DNA from 4 places in the Streptomyces sp. NPDC057002 genome. Region 1 is predicted to be linked to each of the others. Evidence: riboswitches for the same ligand, from Rfam matches in the RefSeq annotation. Region 1 holds a riboswitch; each other region holds the start of a gene.
The links. Region 1 has a riboswitch for cyclic di-AMP ahead of ACFT32_RS24125 (M23 family metallopeptidase). Riboswitches for the same ligand answer to the same signal wherever they lie in the genome.
Positions count from the first base shown of each region.

Region 2: another riboswitch for cyclic di-AMP. It lies ahead of ACFT32_RS30735 (transglycosylase family protein); the one in region 1 lies ahead of ACFT32_RS24125 (M23 family metallopeptidase).
Region 3: another riboswitch for cyclic di-AMP. It lies ahead of ACFT32_RS38695 (M23 family metallopeptidase); the one in region 1 lies ahead of ACFT32_RS24125 (M23 family metallopeptidase).
Region 4: another riboswitch for cyclic di-AMP. It lies ahead of ACFT32_RS15440 (LysM peptidoglycan-binding domain-containing protein); the one in region 1 lies ahead of ACFT32_RS24125 (M23 family metallopeptidase).

Region 1 is NZ_JBHURZ010000004.1:889,030-892,439, reverse strand. Features, by position in the region: gene ACFT32_RS24130 (aldo/keto reductase) at 1-14, opposite strand, end outside; gene ACFT32_RS24125 (M23 family metallopeptidase) at 163-1,197, opposite strand; cyclic di-AMP (ydaO/yuaA leader) riboswitch at 1,209-1,365, opposite strand; tRNA gene ACFT32_RS24120 (tRNA-Met) at 1,660-1,733, opposite strand; gene ACFT32_RS24115 (dihydrofolate reductase family protein) at 1,788-2,915, opposite strand; gene ACFT32_RS24110 (MarR family winged helix-turn-helix transcriptional regulator) at 3,008-3,410, shown strand, end outside.
Region 2 is NZ_JBHURZ010000006.1:547,619-551,028, forward strand. Features, by position in the region: gene ACFT32_RS30730 (transglycosylase family protein) at 1-887, shown strand, start outside; cyclic di-AMP (ydaO/yuaA leader) riboswitch at 1,116-1,282, shown strand; gene ACFT32_RS30735 (transglycosylase family protein) at 1,287-1,985, shown strand; gene eno (phosphopyruvate hydratase) at 2,244-3,410, shown strand, end outside.
Region 3 is NZ_JBHURZ010000010.1:240,599-244,008, reverse strand. Features, by position in the region: gene ACFT32_RS38700 (M16 family metallopeptidase) at 1-1,232, shown strand, start outside; cyclic di-AMP (ydaO/yuaA leader) riboswitch at 1,436-1,600, shown strand; gene ACFT32_RS38695 (M23 family metallopeptidase) at 1,613-2,398, shown strand; gene ACFT32_RS38690 (GntR family transcriptional regulator) at 2,594-3,289, shown strand.
Region 4 is NZ_JBHURZ010000003.1:228,629-232,038, reverse strand. Features, by position in the region: gene ACFT32_RS15445 (polyprenyl synthetase family protein) at 1-767, opposite strand, end outside; cyclic di-AMP (ydaO/yuaA leader) riboswitch at 1,269-1,445, shown strand; gene ACFT32_RS15440 (LysM peptidoglycan-binding domain-containing protein) at 1,451-2,221, shown strand; gene ACFT32_RS15435 (HAD family hydrolase) at 2,185-3,033, opposite strand; gene ACFT32_RS15430 (GNAT family N-acetyltransferase) at 3,220-3,410, shown strand, end outside.

The sequences.
Region 1 (3,410 bases):
CGAAGGGAAGTCATGCCTCTCGTCAACGGCCGTGCCAGAGCGGCTCATTCCAGGTCAGACGCAAAGGTCCTGTGAACAGCCGCCGGACATGCCGGAAACCGGCAGCCCTGACGTCGGGGGGTCGTCGTCAGGGCTGCCGGTGCTTCGACTGGCTTGTGGCGCTTACGGGTTAAGGCCCTTGCCCCGCAGCCACGCCATCGGGTCGATTCCGCCGCTGGAACCACCGGAGTGAACTTCGAGGTGCAGATGGGCACCGGTGACGTTGCCGGTGGCGCCGACGCGGCCGATGACATCGCCCGTGCTGACCTTCTGGCCGACGCTGACGCCGATGGAGGACTGGTGCGCGTACCAGATCTCCGTGCCGTCATCGAGGGTGAGGACCGTCTTGTAGCCGTACGAGCCGTTCCAGCCCGCCTCGGTGATGGTGCCGCTGTGCACCGCCTTGATCGGCGTGCCCGTGGGGGCGGCGAAGTCGAGGCCCGTGTGGTAGCCGGAGGACCAGTAGGCGCCGGCCTGACCGAAGGTCGAGGTGAGGGTGTACGAGGAGGTCGGCAGCGTGAACTGCTTGGCGAGGGCGGCGAGCCGCTCCGCCTCGGCCTTCTTCTTGGCCTCCTCCTCCGCCTTCCGCTTGGCCTCGGCGGCCTTGGCCTTGGCTTCCTCCTGCGCCTTGGCGACGGCTTCGGCGGCCGCCTTCTCGGCGGCGTCGGCGGCGTCCTGCGCGGCCTTGGTGTCGATCTGGTCCTGCTGGTACTCGACCTGGGCCATGATCCGGGCGCGCAGCGCCTCGCCGGCGCCGGAGGAGTTCTCCTCGGTGTCGGCTGTGGTCGTCGCGCCGAGGCCGCTGAGCGGAGTCGCGGAGCCCGCGGGGGTGTCGTCGTCCGAGATGAGGGAACCCACCGAGGGCAGGTCCGACACGGAGATGGACACCGGTGGCTTGCCGGTCTGGGCGCTGGCCATGCCGCCCGCGCCCACGGCGGCTATGACGCCGACGCCCAGGACGGTGGAGCTGCGGGCGAGCCCTCCGCCGCGCTGCTTGGTGACGCGATGCCGGCCACGGACGGGACGGATGGATTCCTCGGTGGGGTTCCACTCCTGGAACGGGCCCTCGTCGGTGCGCTGACCGCCGTAGCCGAAAGTCTCGGTGTCGCGCTGGTTCCGCGCGAACGGGGCCGCGGGGGCAGGCCGGTTGGACGCCACGTGGGCGTACTCCTTTCCTTCCTTCTCGCCTACCGGGTTAGCTGACGGGTTCGGAGCAGGAAGGTCTCCTACGCGCGTAAACAGACCGTGCTTCCACGGCGGTTTACGCCCGATTCACCCCAAGTGGTGGTTCCCCGGTTCCCTTTCGGGATTCGGCGCGTGCGCACGGAGCCGCCTTCTGTGACGGCTGGGACGACCGCGCTGCGTTATCGAACGTTAATAGACCCGGGGAGTGGATTCCAGCGGTTCCACTTGATCATTAACCTTTTTCGTGCGGACTTACCTGCCATGACCGGCTTAAATCGGGCGAGTTGCCCGCTCCGCAAGTGACTGCTGGGTATTGACGGTGTGTCAGTTGTTCTGCGGAGCGATGCGCTTCGCTCACGGGCAGTAACCGGGGTGTGGAGAACCGGAAAACACCGAGGGCCGGAATCCTTTTGGATTCCGGCCCTCGGCCTTCAGTAGCGGGGACAGGATTTGAACCTGCGACCTCTGGGTTATGAGCCCAGCGAGCTACCGAGCTGCTCCACCCCGCGTCGTTGTGATTCCAGTGTACGCCATCCGCGGGACCACTCGTGACCACCCGCCCGCTACAGCAGATGGCGGTTCGGGGCCTTGGCCCGGTGCTCGTGCTCCGGGAGGACGACGACCTCCGCCCCGCCGGCCGCCAGGACTCCGCTGCCGTCGGCGCCCTGGACGAAGGTGTCCGGCTCGCGCCAGGCCGTGACCACCCGGCGTACGCCCGCGTCGAGGAGCAGCCGGGCGCAGGGTGCGGGGCGGGAGGCGCGGCGGGCGCAGGGCTCCAGGCTGCTGTAGACCGTGGCGGTGGCGAGGCGCGGGTCGGACGGGCCGAGCTTCGCCAGGGCCGCCTCCTCGGCGTGCGCGACGGGGTCGCCGCCCTCGCGGGAGTGGCCGCGGGCCAGTTCCGTGCCGTCGGCCGCGACGACCACCGCGCCCACGCTGAACGCCGTGTCCGACGGCGGGCAGAGGTCCGCCAGTTCGCAGGCGAGGGCCAGCCAGTGGTGGTCGGCGGCGGTGGGGAGGGCGCCGGTGCCCGGGGCGGTGGGTTCGTAGCGCATGAGGACCACGTCCTCGATGCGCCGTGTCTCCAGCAGCCGGAGCCGGCCGCCCTGGTAGCCGCCGGGCCCGAAGAGGCGGGGTGCCTGCGGATCGCCCACGAAGAGCGGGGCGAGGACCAGCTGGAGTTCGTCGGCGAGGCCCTGGGTGAGGAGCTGGGTGTGGATCAGGCCGCCGCCCTCGACCATGAGCCGCCGTACGCCCCGTACGTCGTGCAGGTGGGTGAGGAGCCGCCGCCAGTCGAGGTCGGCGCCGAGGGGGGCCACGTCGGTGGCGAGGCCGAGGGCCCGGGCACGCTCGGCGCCCTGGTCGGTCGTGTAGAGGACCTTCTCGCCGCCGGTGTGCCAGAAACGGGCCTCCGGGTCGAGGTCGCCGGAGCCGCTGACGGTGACCTTGAGGGGGTATTCCGGCCGGCCGGCGGCGATGCGGGCGGCCCGCCGCTCGTCCGAGTTGACCAGCAGGCGCGGATTGTCGGCACGGATGGTGCCGGCGCCGACCAGGATCGCGTCGACGGACGCCCGGACCTCGTCGACCCGGTCGAAGTCGGCCGGGCCGGACAGCAGCAGGCGTTCGGGCCCGGTGTCGTCCAGATAGCCGTCGAGGGAGACGGCGGCGGACAGCAGGACGTACGGGTGAGGCATCGACGCTCCCCGGTCGGGTGGGACGGCGGACCGGCGGGACTCGGGGCCTGCCGGGTCTTGGTTCAAGTTTGAAACAAACCTACACTGGCGGCATGACGACTCGCTGGCTCACCCCCGAGGAGCAACGCGCCTGGCGCGCGTACATCGCCTCCTCGCTGCTCCTGGAGGACGCGATCGACCGGCAGCTCCAGCAGGACGCCGGCATGCCGCACCTGTACTACTCCATCCTGTCCGTTCTGTCGGAGTCCCCCGAACAGCGCCTGCGCATGACCGATCTCGCCGAGCGGCTGAAGATCACGCGCAGCCGGCTGACGTACGCGGTGACGCGGCTGGAGAAGGACGGCATGCTGCGGCGCGAGGCCTGCCGGTACGACAAGCGGGGCAGCATCGCCGCGCTGACCGAGGCGGGGTTCGCCGTACTGGAGCGCGCGGCGCCCGGGCATGTCGAGACCGTGCGGAGCTACGTCTTCGACCGGCTCAGCGAGGAGCAGGTGG
Region 2 (3,410 bases), on a different contig from region 1:
TCGCGATCCCGCTCCTCGGAGCCTCCGGCGCCAGCGCTGCCGACGGCACGACCTGGGACCGGGTCGCGGACTGCGAGACCGGCGGCGCCTGGAGCCAGAACAGTGGCAACGGTTACTTCGGCGGCCTGCAGTTGTCGCAGGAGGACTGGGAGAACCACGGCGGCCTCGACTACGCCCCGAGTGCCGACCTGGCCAGCCGTTCCCAGCAGATAGCCGTGGCCGAGAGAATCCTCGCCGAGCAGGGAGCCGGTGCCTGGCGCACCTGTGGACTGCTCTCCGGCCTCGAGCAGGACAAGGGGTCGGACACCTCCGAATCACCCGACTCGTCCGGTTCATCGGACTCGCCCGGATTGCTCGACTCCCTCGGCTCGTCCCCTTCGTCGTCCGACTCGCCGTCCCCTGACGCGCCGTCGACGTCGAAGGACGAAACCGCCGAGTCCGACAAGTCGCCCGAATCCGAGGACTCCAGCTCGCAGGGTCAGGAGCCCGAAAGCTCCCCGTCGGCCACGCCCGAGCGTGACAAGTCCGACAACTCGGGGCAGGACGACAACCCTTCGGCGTCCGCCGGCACCGAGGACGGATCCGACACCGGCTCCGGCCGTCACCGAGGCCCCAGCGCCGACGAAACCCTCCCGCCCGAGAACGGCCGTACGGACGAGTCCACGGGCCGTCACGCCTCGCGCGGTGACGAGGGCTCCGACGACACGTCCGAGGGTGCCTACATCGTCGGTATCGGCGACAGTCTCTGGTCCATCGCCGACTCCCTTGACATCAGCGGCGGATGGCACGAGCTCTACGACGGCAACAAGAAGGCCGTCGGCGCCGACCCGGACCTCATCCGCCCCGGTCAGACGCTCACGGTCGAGGGCGAAGCGGACGAGAAGTAGCTGTTCGGGCAGTGCGGAAACGAGGGCGGAAGTCGCCCCGAAACCGCGCGAGTTCGCGTCATGTTTCGCGGCTAATGTCCCGTTTGGGGCTCGTGAGAGATAGATCTCAGAAGCCCTGATCGTCTTTGAAATTCAGCGGATCGCGTGGCTACGGTCGGGACCGCTCGTCACCACGAGCCCCGGCTGCCGCAACGCCGAATCCTGCCAGCGGCCGTACGGGAACAGTCGTCGCGTCAAGCGCCGTAGGCAGGAGCGGGGGACCCAAGGTAGGTGCCCGACCGGCCAGTTGCGCCGGAAGGGCTTGGGGTGAAGCCGTGTCCCGGGAGGGGCGCGGCCGGGCAACTCAACCGGCCCGAACCCGACAGCTCACCTCGCAGGCGTCGGTGAGGGGATCCTTCCATGCTGTTTTCCAGCAAGGGCAAGCACCGCCGTCCGTCCAAGGCCAGCCGTGCCATCGCCGTCGCCGGTGTCACCGGCGCCGCTGTCGCCGCCCCGCTGATGGCCGCCGGCGGCGCCTCCGCCGCCACCGCCTCCGAGTGGGACACCGTCGCCCAGTGCGAGGCCGGCGGCAACTGGTCCATCAACACCGGCAACGGCTACTACGGCGGTCTGCAGTTCTCCGCCTCCACCTGGTCCGGCTACGGCGGCACCAAGTACGCCGCCACCGCCGACCAGGCCACCAAGGAGCAGCAGATCGAGATCGGCGAGAAGGTCCTCGCGGGCCAGGGCAAGGGTGCCTGGCCGGTCTGCGGCAAGGGCCTGTCGAGCGCCGGCTACAGCGGCGGCTCCTCCTCGGACGACTCCGGCAGCGGCTCCTCGCAGCAGAGCCAGCAGGGCACCGAGTCCCGCCAGACCGAGCAGCAGCCGGCCTCCCGCTCCGACGAGCGCCCGGCCGCCAAGAAGACCGTCACCACCCCGACCGGCAAGAAGGTCAAGAAGGGCGACGGCGAGTACAAGGTCGTCAAGGGCGACACCCTCAGCTCGATCGCGTCGGACAAGAAGGTCGAGGGCGGCTGGGAGAAGCTGTTCCAGCTGAACAAGGACATCGTCCAGGACGCCAACCTCATCTACCCGGGCCAGCAGCTGCACCTGAAGTAAGCAGCGGCTCTCAAGGGCTCCCCGCCCCGGTGCGTGTTCCCCCCGTACGCGCGCCGGGGCGGGGTTTTTTTCTGCCGGTCTTTGCAACCTGGCTTTGTTCCGTTCGGAAACAATTTACTCTCGGTTCTGTCCATCGGGTGGGCGACCCGGTGGCCGATCGGCCGGAGCCGGTTAGGCTCATGTCGCGAGCCACCACGGCCCGCACCTCGCCGGGTCCTCGCGACCCGCGTACCCGCGTCACATAAGAAGGAGATGCTCGTGCCGTCCATCGACGTCGTCGTAGCCCGGGAAATCCTGGACTCCCGAGGCAACCCCACGGTCGAGGTCGAGGTCGGCCTCGACGACGGCAGCACCGGTCGTGCCGCCGTCCCGTCCGGCGCCTCCACGGGCGCCTTCGAGGCCATCGAGCTGCGTGACGGCGACTCGAACCGCTACCTCGGCAAGGGTGTGGAGAAGGCCGTCCTCGCGGTCATCGAGCAGATCGGCCCGGAGCTCGTCGGCTACGACGCCACCGAGCAGCGCCTGATCGACCAGGCGATGTTCGACCTGGACGCCACCGACAACAAGGGCTCCCTCGGCGCCAACGCCATCCTCGGCGTCTCCCTCGCCGTAGCCCACGCCGCCTCCGAGGCCAGCGACCTGCCGCTGTTCCGCTACCTGGGCGGCCCGAACGCGCACCTGCTGCCGGTGCCGATGATGAACATCCTGAACGGCGGCTCGCACGCCGACTCCAACGTGGACATCCAGGAGTTCATGATCGCCCCGATCGGCGCGGAGTCCTTCTCCGAGGCCCTGCGCTGGGGCGCCGAGGTCTACCACACGCTGAAGAAGGTCCTGAAGAGCAAGGGCCTGGCCACCGGCCTCGGCGACGAGGGCGGCTTCGCCCCGAACCTCGGCTCCAACCGCGAGGCCCTCGACCTCATCCTCGAGGCGATCAAGGAGGCCGGGTACACCCCCGGCGAGCAGATCGCCCTCGCGCTCGACGTGGCGGCGTCCGAGTTCTACAAGGACGGCGCCTACACCTTCGAGGGCAAGACGCGCTCCGCCGCCGAGATGACCGAGTACTACGCCGAGCTCGTCGACGCGTACCCGCTCGTCTCCATCGAGGACCCGCTGTTCGAGGACGACTGGGACGGCTGGAAGGTCCTCACCGACAAGCTCGGCGACCAGGTGCAGATCGTCGGCGACGACCTGTTCGTCACCAACCCCGAGCGCCTCGCCCGCGGCATCGACGAGAACGCCGCCAACGCCCTGCTGGTCAAGGTCAACCAGATCGGCTCGCTGACCGAGACCCTGGACGCCGTCGAGCTGGCCCAGCGCAACGGCTTCAAGTGCATGATGTCCCACCGCTCCGGCGAGACCGAGGACGTCACCATCGCCGACCTGGCCGTCGCCACCAACTGCGGCCAGATCAAGACCGGCGCC
Region 3 (3,410 bases), on a different contig from region 1:
TGCTGGACGCGCCCCTGGACGCCGAGCCGGCCGGCCTCGACGGGGTGGCCACGATCATGGCCCGGGCCTTCTCCGAGGGCACCGACAAGCACTCCGCAGAGGAGTTCGCCGCCGAGCTGGAGCGCGCCGGCGCCACCCTCGACGCGCACGCCGACCATCCGGGCGTCCGGCTGAGCCTGGAGGTGCCGGCCTCCCGGCTCGCCAAGGGGCTCAACCTGATCGCCGACGCCCTCAGGGCGCCCGCGTTCGCGGACAGCGAGGTCGAGCGGCTGGTCGACAACCGCCTCGACGAGATCCCGCACGAGCTGGCCAACCCCGCCCGCCGTGCCGCCAAGGAGCTCTCCAAGGAGCTGTTCCCGGCGGGCGCGCGCATGTCGCGGCCCCGGCAGGGCAGCGAGGAGACGGTCGCCGCGATCGACTCCGCGGCCGTACGCGCCTACTACGAGAAGCACGTCCGTCCGGCGACGGCCACCGCCGTGGTCGTCGGCGACCTCACCGGCATCGACCTCGACGCGCTGCTCGGCGACACGCTGGGCGCCTGGACCGGCTCCTCGGCCGAGCCGCGTCCGGTGCCGCCGGTGACCGCCGACGACACGGGCCGGGTCGTCATCGTGGACCGCCCGGGCGCCGTCCAGACGCAGTTGCTGATCGGCCGGATCGGCTCGGACCGGCACGACCGCGTCTGGCCCGCCCAGGTGCTCGGAACGTACTGCCTCGGTGGCACCCTCACCTCCCGCCTGGACCGCGTCCTGCGGGAGGAGAAGGGCTACACCTACGGCGTACGGGCGTTCGCCCAGGTCCTCAGGTCCGCCCCGGACGGGACCGGTGCCGCGATGCTCGCCATCAGCGGTTCCGTGGACACGCCCAACACCGGCCCCGCCCTCGAGGACCTCTGGACGGTGCTGCGCACCCTCGCCGCCGAGGGGCTCACCGACGCCGAGCGGGACGTCGCCGTGCAGAACCTGGTCGGCGTGGCACCGCTGAAGTACGAGACGGCGGCGGCCGTCGCGAGCACGCTGGCGGACCAGGTCGAGCAGCACCTGCCCGACGACTACCAGGCCGCGCTGTACCGGCAGCTCGCCGCGACCGGCACCGTGGAGGCCACCGCGGCGGCCGTCAGCGCCTTCCCGGGGGACCGTCTGGTGACCGTCCTCGTCGGCGACGCGGCGCAGATCAAGGGCCCGGTCGAGGCCCTCGGTATCGGCGAAGTCGCCGTGGTCGCCGCCGAGTAGCGGGACGCGAGCGGCACGCGCGCGCAGGGGCCCTGGTTGTCTTCTAAGGCACCAGGGCTCCTTTATGCCCGAATTGGGATAGGAGTTGCCCGTCTGGCCTGTGGGATGCGCTACAAAAGCCGGGATCCGTTTGGGAATTGAAAGTGGCGCCGCTTAGCGTCGTCCGGGCTGTTCGTCAGGCAGTGCGCCGCACCCGCGGCACCGGACAGTCATCGCCGAGTCCCCGTACGGCGCGAGCCAGGGGAGCCGGGGACCCACCGCAGTCCCTGGGGTGAATCGGACGCCCGCGCGAGTCGCGAGGGGGTCCGTAGGAGACCTTCCTGCTCCGAACCCGTCAGCTAACCCGGTAGGCGAGAGGGAAGGAAAGGATCAGCCACTACATGGCGTTCACACGCGCCACCGGGAAGCACCGTCGTCCCAGCCGGATCCAGCGTCGCACGGCCCGCGCGGCGGGCGTCGCCGCCCTCGCCACCACCGGCGTCGTCGGCACCGTGGCCGCCCCGGCCTTCGCCGCGGAGCCCGCTGTCGAGCAGACGGGCCTCACTCCGGTCGTGACCATGGGCGACACCGTGGCCCAGAAGATCGACGCCCAGGCCGTCGCCCAGAAGCAGGCGGCCGAAGAGGCCGCCGCCAAGAAGAAGGCCGAGGAGGCCGCCCGCAAGCGCGCCGCCGAGGCGGCCAAGGAGGCCAAGGAGCGCGCTGAGGAGGCCCGCGAGGCCAAGGAGCGTGCCGCCCGCGAGGCCGAGCGCAAGCGCCTCAACACCTTCGTCTCCCCGATCTCCGGCTCGTACGTCTCCACCGGCTACAAGACCGGCGGCGCCGTCTGGTCCTCCGGCAGTCACACCGGTGTCGACTTCCACGCCTCCAGTGGCACGGCCGTCCACTCGGTCGGCATGGGCGAGGTCGTCGAGGCCGGCTGGGGCGGTTCCTACGGCAACCAGGTCGTGATCAAGATGAACGACGGGACGTACACCCAGTACGGCCACCTGTCGTCCAGCAGTGTCTCGGTGGGCCAGAAGGTCACCCCCGGCCAGCAGATCGGCCTGTCCGGCGCGACCGGCAACGTCACCGGCCCGCATCTGCACTTCGAGGCCCGCACCAGCCCCGAGTACGGCTCCGACATCGACCCCGTCGCCTACCTCCGCTCGCACGGCGTGGACGTCTGAACGTCCGACGGCGACTGCTCCGCTTCCCGAAAGCCCCGGCTCCCCGAGCCGGGGCTTTCGGCGTTCGCCACGGCCGACTGTCCAAAAAATATCCCTGGATTCCTGCCCGCCGTCGGAAATTCCGGCTCATTGCAATAGAGTCACGGAACACACGTCACCAGTCGACGTTTCACGGGGATTAAGCGGAGGTCGGTCATGCGTATTCCCGCGCACTCGGTGTGCACGGCCATCCGGGACGACATCGTCGCGGGTGTCTACGAGCGCGGCAGCCGGCTCACCGAGGAACTTCTCGCGCGCCGCTACGGCGTCTCGCGCGTCCCCGTCCGGGAGGCCCTGCGCACTCTGGAGGCCGAGGGCTTCGTGGTCACCCGGCGGCACGCGGGCGCGTGCGTCGCCGAACCCACCGAACAGGAGGCCGCCGACCTGCTGGAGATGCGCATGCTGCTGGAGCCGCTGGGTGCCGCCCGCGCCGCCCAGCGCCGCACCGAGGCCCATCTGAAGGTCCTGCGCGGCCTGGTCAGGCTCGGCCAGGAGCGCGCCCGCCGGGGCAACAGCGACGACCTGCGCTCGCTGGGCGGCTGGTTCCACGAGACGCTCGCCCAGGCCTCCGGCAGCCCCGCGCTGACCTCGATGCTCACCCAGCTCCGGCACAAGATCGCCTGGATGTACGCGGTGGATCCACCGGCCGGACCCGTGGAGTCCTGGGCCGAGCACGGCGCGATCGTGGACGCGGTGGCGCGCGGGGACAGCGAGCGCGCGCGGGCGGTCACGGCGCTGCACACCGAGCGCGCGACGGCCGCGCACCGGCTGCGTTTCGGCTCCGCCGGGGAGCGCGCCGAGCGTGTGAGGAACTCGCAACATGCCGTAAACACGGCAAGCCTGCGGCATTAACACGAGAGCCGTATACAAAGAGTGGGAAATTCGCGGGGGATTATTTCTGCTGCCCGCCGACAGGAAATGCACGGAAAAGGCGAAGGGCTCGCCCGAGGAATTCGGACGAGCCCTTCAGGGT
Region 4 (3,410 bases), on a different contig from region 1:
GCCCGCTCGCGCAGCCGCAGCACCGGCATCGTGGGGATGCCCTCGCGCAGATCGGTGCCGGGCGTCTTGCCGGACTCGTGCGAGTCGGAGGCGATGTCCAGGAAGTCGTCCGCGAGCTGGAAGGCGACGCCGAGCCGCTCGCCGTACTGGGTCAGCACGTCCACGGTCGTCTCGTCGGCGCCGGACATCATCGCGCCGAACCGGCACGACACCGCCACCAGCGAACCGGTCTTGCCGCCCAGCACGTCCAGGTAGTGCTCGACGGGGTCGCGGCCGTCCTGCGGTCCGGCCGTCTCCAGGATCTGCCCGGTCACCAGCCGTTCGAACGCCTCGGCCTGCACCCGCACCGCCTCCGGACCGAGGTCGGCCAGGGTGTGCGAGGCACGGGCGAAGAGGAAGTCGCCGGTGAGGACCGCGACCGAGTTGTCCCAGCGGGTGTTCGCGCTCGCGACCCCGCGGCGCACCGTCGCCTCGTCCATCACGTCGTCGTGGTACAGCGTGGCGAGGTGGGTCAGCTCCACGACGACGGCCGACGGCACGATCCCGGGCGCGTACGGGTCGCCGAACTGGGCGGAGAGCATCACGAGCAGCGGACGGAACCGCTTGCCGCCGGCCCGCACCAGATGCTGGGCGGCCTCCGTGATGAAGGGCACCTCACTCTTGGTGGCCTCGAACAAGCCTTCCTCGACAGCCGCCAACCCGGCCTGGACATCGGCTTCCAGAGCCTGGTCCCGCACGCTCAGCCCGAACGGCCCGACGTCGGTCACGAGGGGTCTCCTGTCTGCTGTGTCTGCCGGTGATTACGCGGATTGTCGATAGGTCGCTGCCATCACTCGAGTCAGCGTATCCGGTCACGTTTCGATCACCGCCAGCGCCCATGGTTACAGGCCGGGTGGTATCTGATCACGACCGTTATGTTTTCGATCGGGCCATAAGAACAGACATTTGTCGACTTACCAGTCGATAGTCAGATATTCACGATTTGCCATGACGATTGAGCAAATTCCCTTTGACGGTAATTGCCCCACGGGCTTGTGATCAGTGAGTTGAATCACGTTAACCCCTTTGTCGCGCCACCCCGACATCGACCCGTACCCCCTTCAGTCGAACGCGAGTTGAGCCTTGGCTCTCGCAAAGGATCAAGTGGACCAAACACCCCCGACCAAGGTCAACCGCGCAATATGTGACTCCGGCGCTTGTTCCCGACATGTGCTCTCGCATACGTTCCCGGCCAGTCCGGCGGACGCCGAATCCTGCCGCCGCCCGGACCCCCACACGAACCGACTCACTCACGCAGGGCAGGAGCGGGGGACCCAGGTAAGTCGCCGGTCCGCACAGCGGCACGGCTCGGGGTGAAGCCGCGCACGGCAGTACACCGCCGTACGCGGCCGGGCACCTCCCGGCCCGAACCCGACAGCTCACCTCGCAGGCGCCGGAGAGGAATTTCGCCATGGCCGGACGAGGCAAGCACCGTCGCCCCAGAACCAACCCGCTCTCCCGAGGTGTCGCGATCGCCGGCACCGGCGGAGCGGCACTGACCCTCCCGCTCCTCGGAGCCACCTACGCGAGCGCCGCCGAGGCGCCGCAGAGCGCACCCGCCGTCGCACAGTCCGTGCCCCAGGCGGCCCAGCCCAAGTCGCTCACGTACACCGTGGCCAAGGGCGACACGCTCTACCGCATCGCGGACAAGTACGACGTATCGGGCGGCTGGAAGAAGCTCTACAAGGACAACCGCTCCGCCATCGGCGACGACCCGAAGCTGATCCACCCGGGCCTGAAGCTGAAGGTGTCGACGACCAAGGCGACCACCGCGAAGAAGGCGACCAAGTCGTCCGCCAAGCCGGCCGCGAAGCCCGCCGGTGGCGTCGCCAAGGCCACCCAGGCCTCCGCGAAGACCTACGCCGACAACCTCGACGGATGGATCCGCGAGGCGCTGGACGTCATGGCGCAGAAGGGCATTCCGGGGTCGTACGACGGCATCTACCGCAACGTCATGCGCGAGTCGTCCGGCAACCCCCAGGCGATCAACAACTGGGACTCCAACGCCGTCAAGGGCACCCCGTCCAAGGGCCTGCTCCAGACCATCGACCCGACCTTCCAGGCCTACCACGTGGACGGCACGTCGTGGGACCCGTACGACCCGGTCGCCAACATCACCGCGGCCTGCAACTACGCGGCCGACCGCTACGGCTCGATCGACAACGTCAACGGCCCGTACTGAGCCGTCCCGCCCAGCAGTCGCTCGAGGACGACGGCGATGCCGTCGTCCTCGTTCGACAGCGTGATCTCGTCGGCCACGGCCTTGAGTTCGGGATGGGCGTTCGCCATCGCGACGCCGTGGGCGGCCCAGTCGAACATCGGGATGTCATTGGGCATGTCACCGAAGGCGATGGTGTCCGACGGCCGCAGCCCCAGATGCTCGGCGGCCAGCGCCAGGCCCGTCGCCTTGGTGACGCCGCACGGCTGGAGCTCGACCGTGCCGGGCCCCGACATCGTCACCGTCGCCAGTGAGCCGACCACCGAACGGGCCGTCGCCGCCAACTCGTCGTCCGACAGGTAGGGATGGCGCAGCAGCACCTTGCTGATCGGCTCGCACCACAGGTCGTCGCGCCGGTCGACCCGTACGGCCGGCAGCGTCGGGTGCGGCATGAGATAGCCCGGCTCGATGAGCGTGAGCCCGTCGACCCCGTCCTGGTCGACCGCGGCGTACACCTGCCCCACCTCGGCCTCGATCTTGCCGAGCGCGGTCTCCGCCAGTTCCCGGTCCAGGGTGATGGACCACAGCAGCCGGTCCGCGCCGGCGTCGTACACCTGCGCGCCCTGCCCGCACACCGCGAGCCCCGTGCAGCGGAGGTCGTCGAGGAGCGGTCGCACACGCGGCGCCGGCCGGCCCGTCACCACGAGGTGCTGGGCACCGGCCTCCGCCACCCGTTCGAGCACGGCGAGCGACCGGTCGGAGAGGGTGTCGTCGCCGCGCAGCAGCGTTCCGTCCAGGTCGGTGGCGATGAGTGAATATGCGATGGGTGCGGCCATGATCTGAGAATACGGACAGCGCGCCCCTTCGTTTCATCGCGCCGTGGACACCGATTGCCCGGTTGAAGGCCTCTGTACCAGTTGGCAACAACATGGTCCGCTACCTACCGGCGAGGCCGTCTCGGGCGGTACCTTCCAAGTGTCCAGGGGGGACTTGATCGGGGGGTCAGGTTGAGCAGTGGGCGCATTCGCGTGGCTGGGCCCGGGGAGCTCGGCGAAGGGGAAAAGGAGCGCTGGCGCGCGCTGCGCGCTGCCTCCGAGGCACCGCGCAACCCTTTCATGGAACCGGAGTTCACCGAAGCCGTCGGCCTGGTGAGGCCGCAGGCACGGGTCGCGGTGGTGTACGAAGGGGAGGAGCCGGCCGGCTTCCTGCCCTA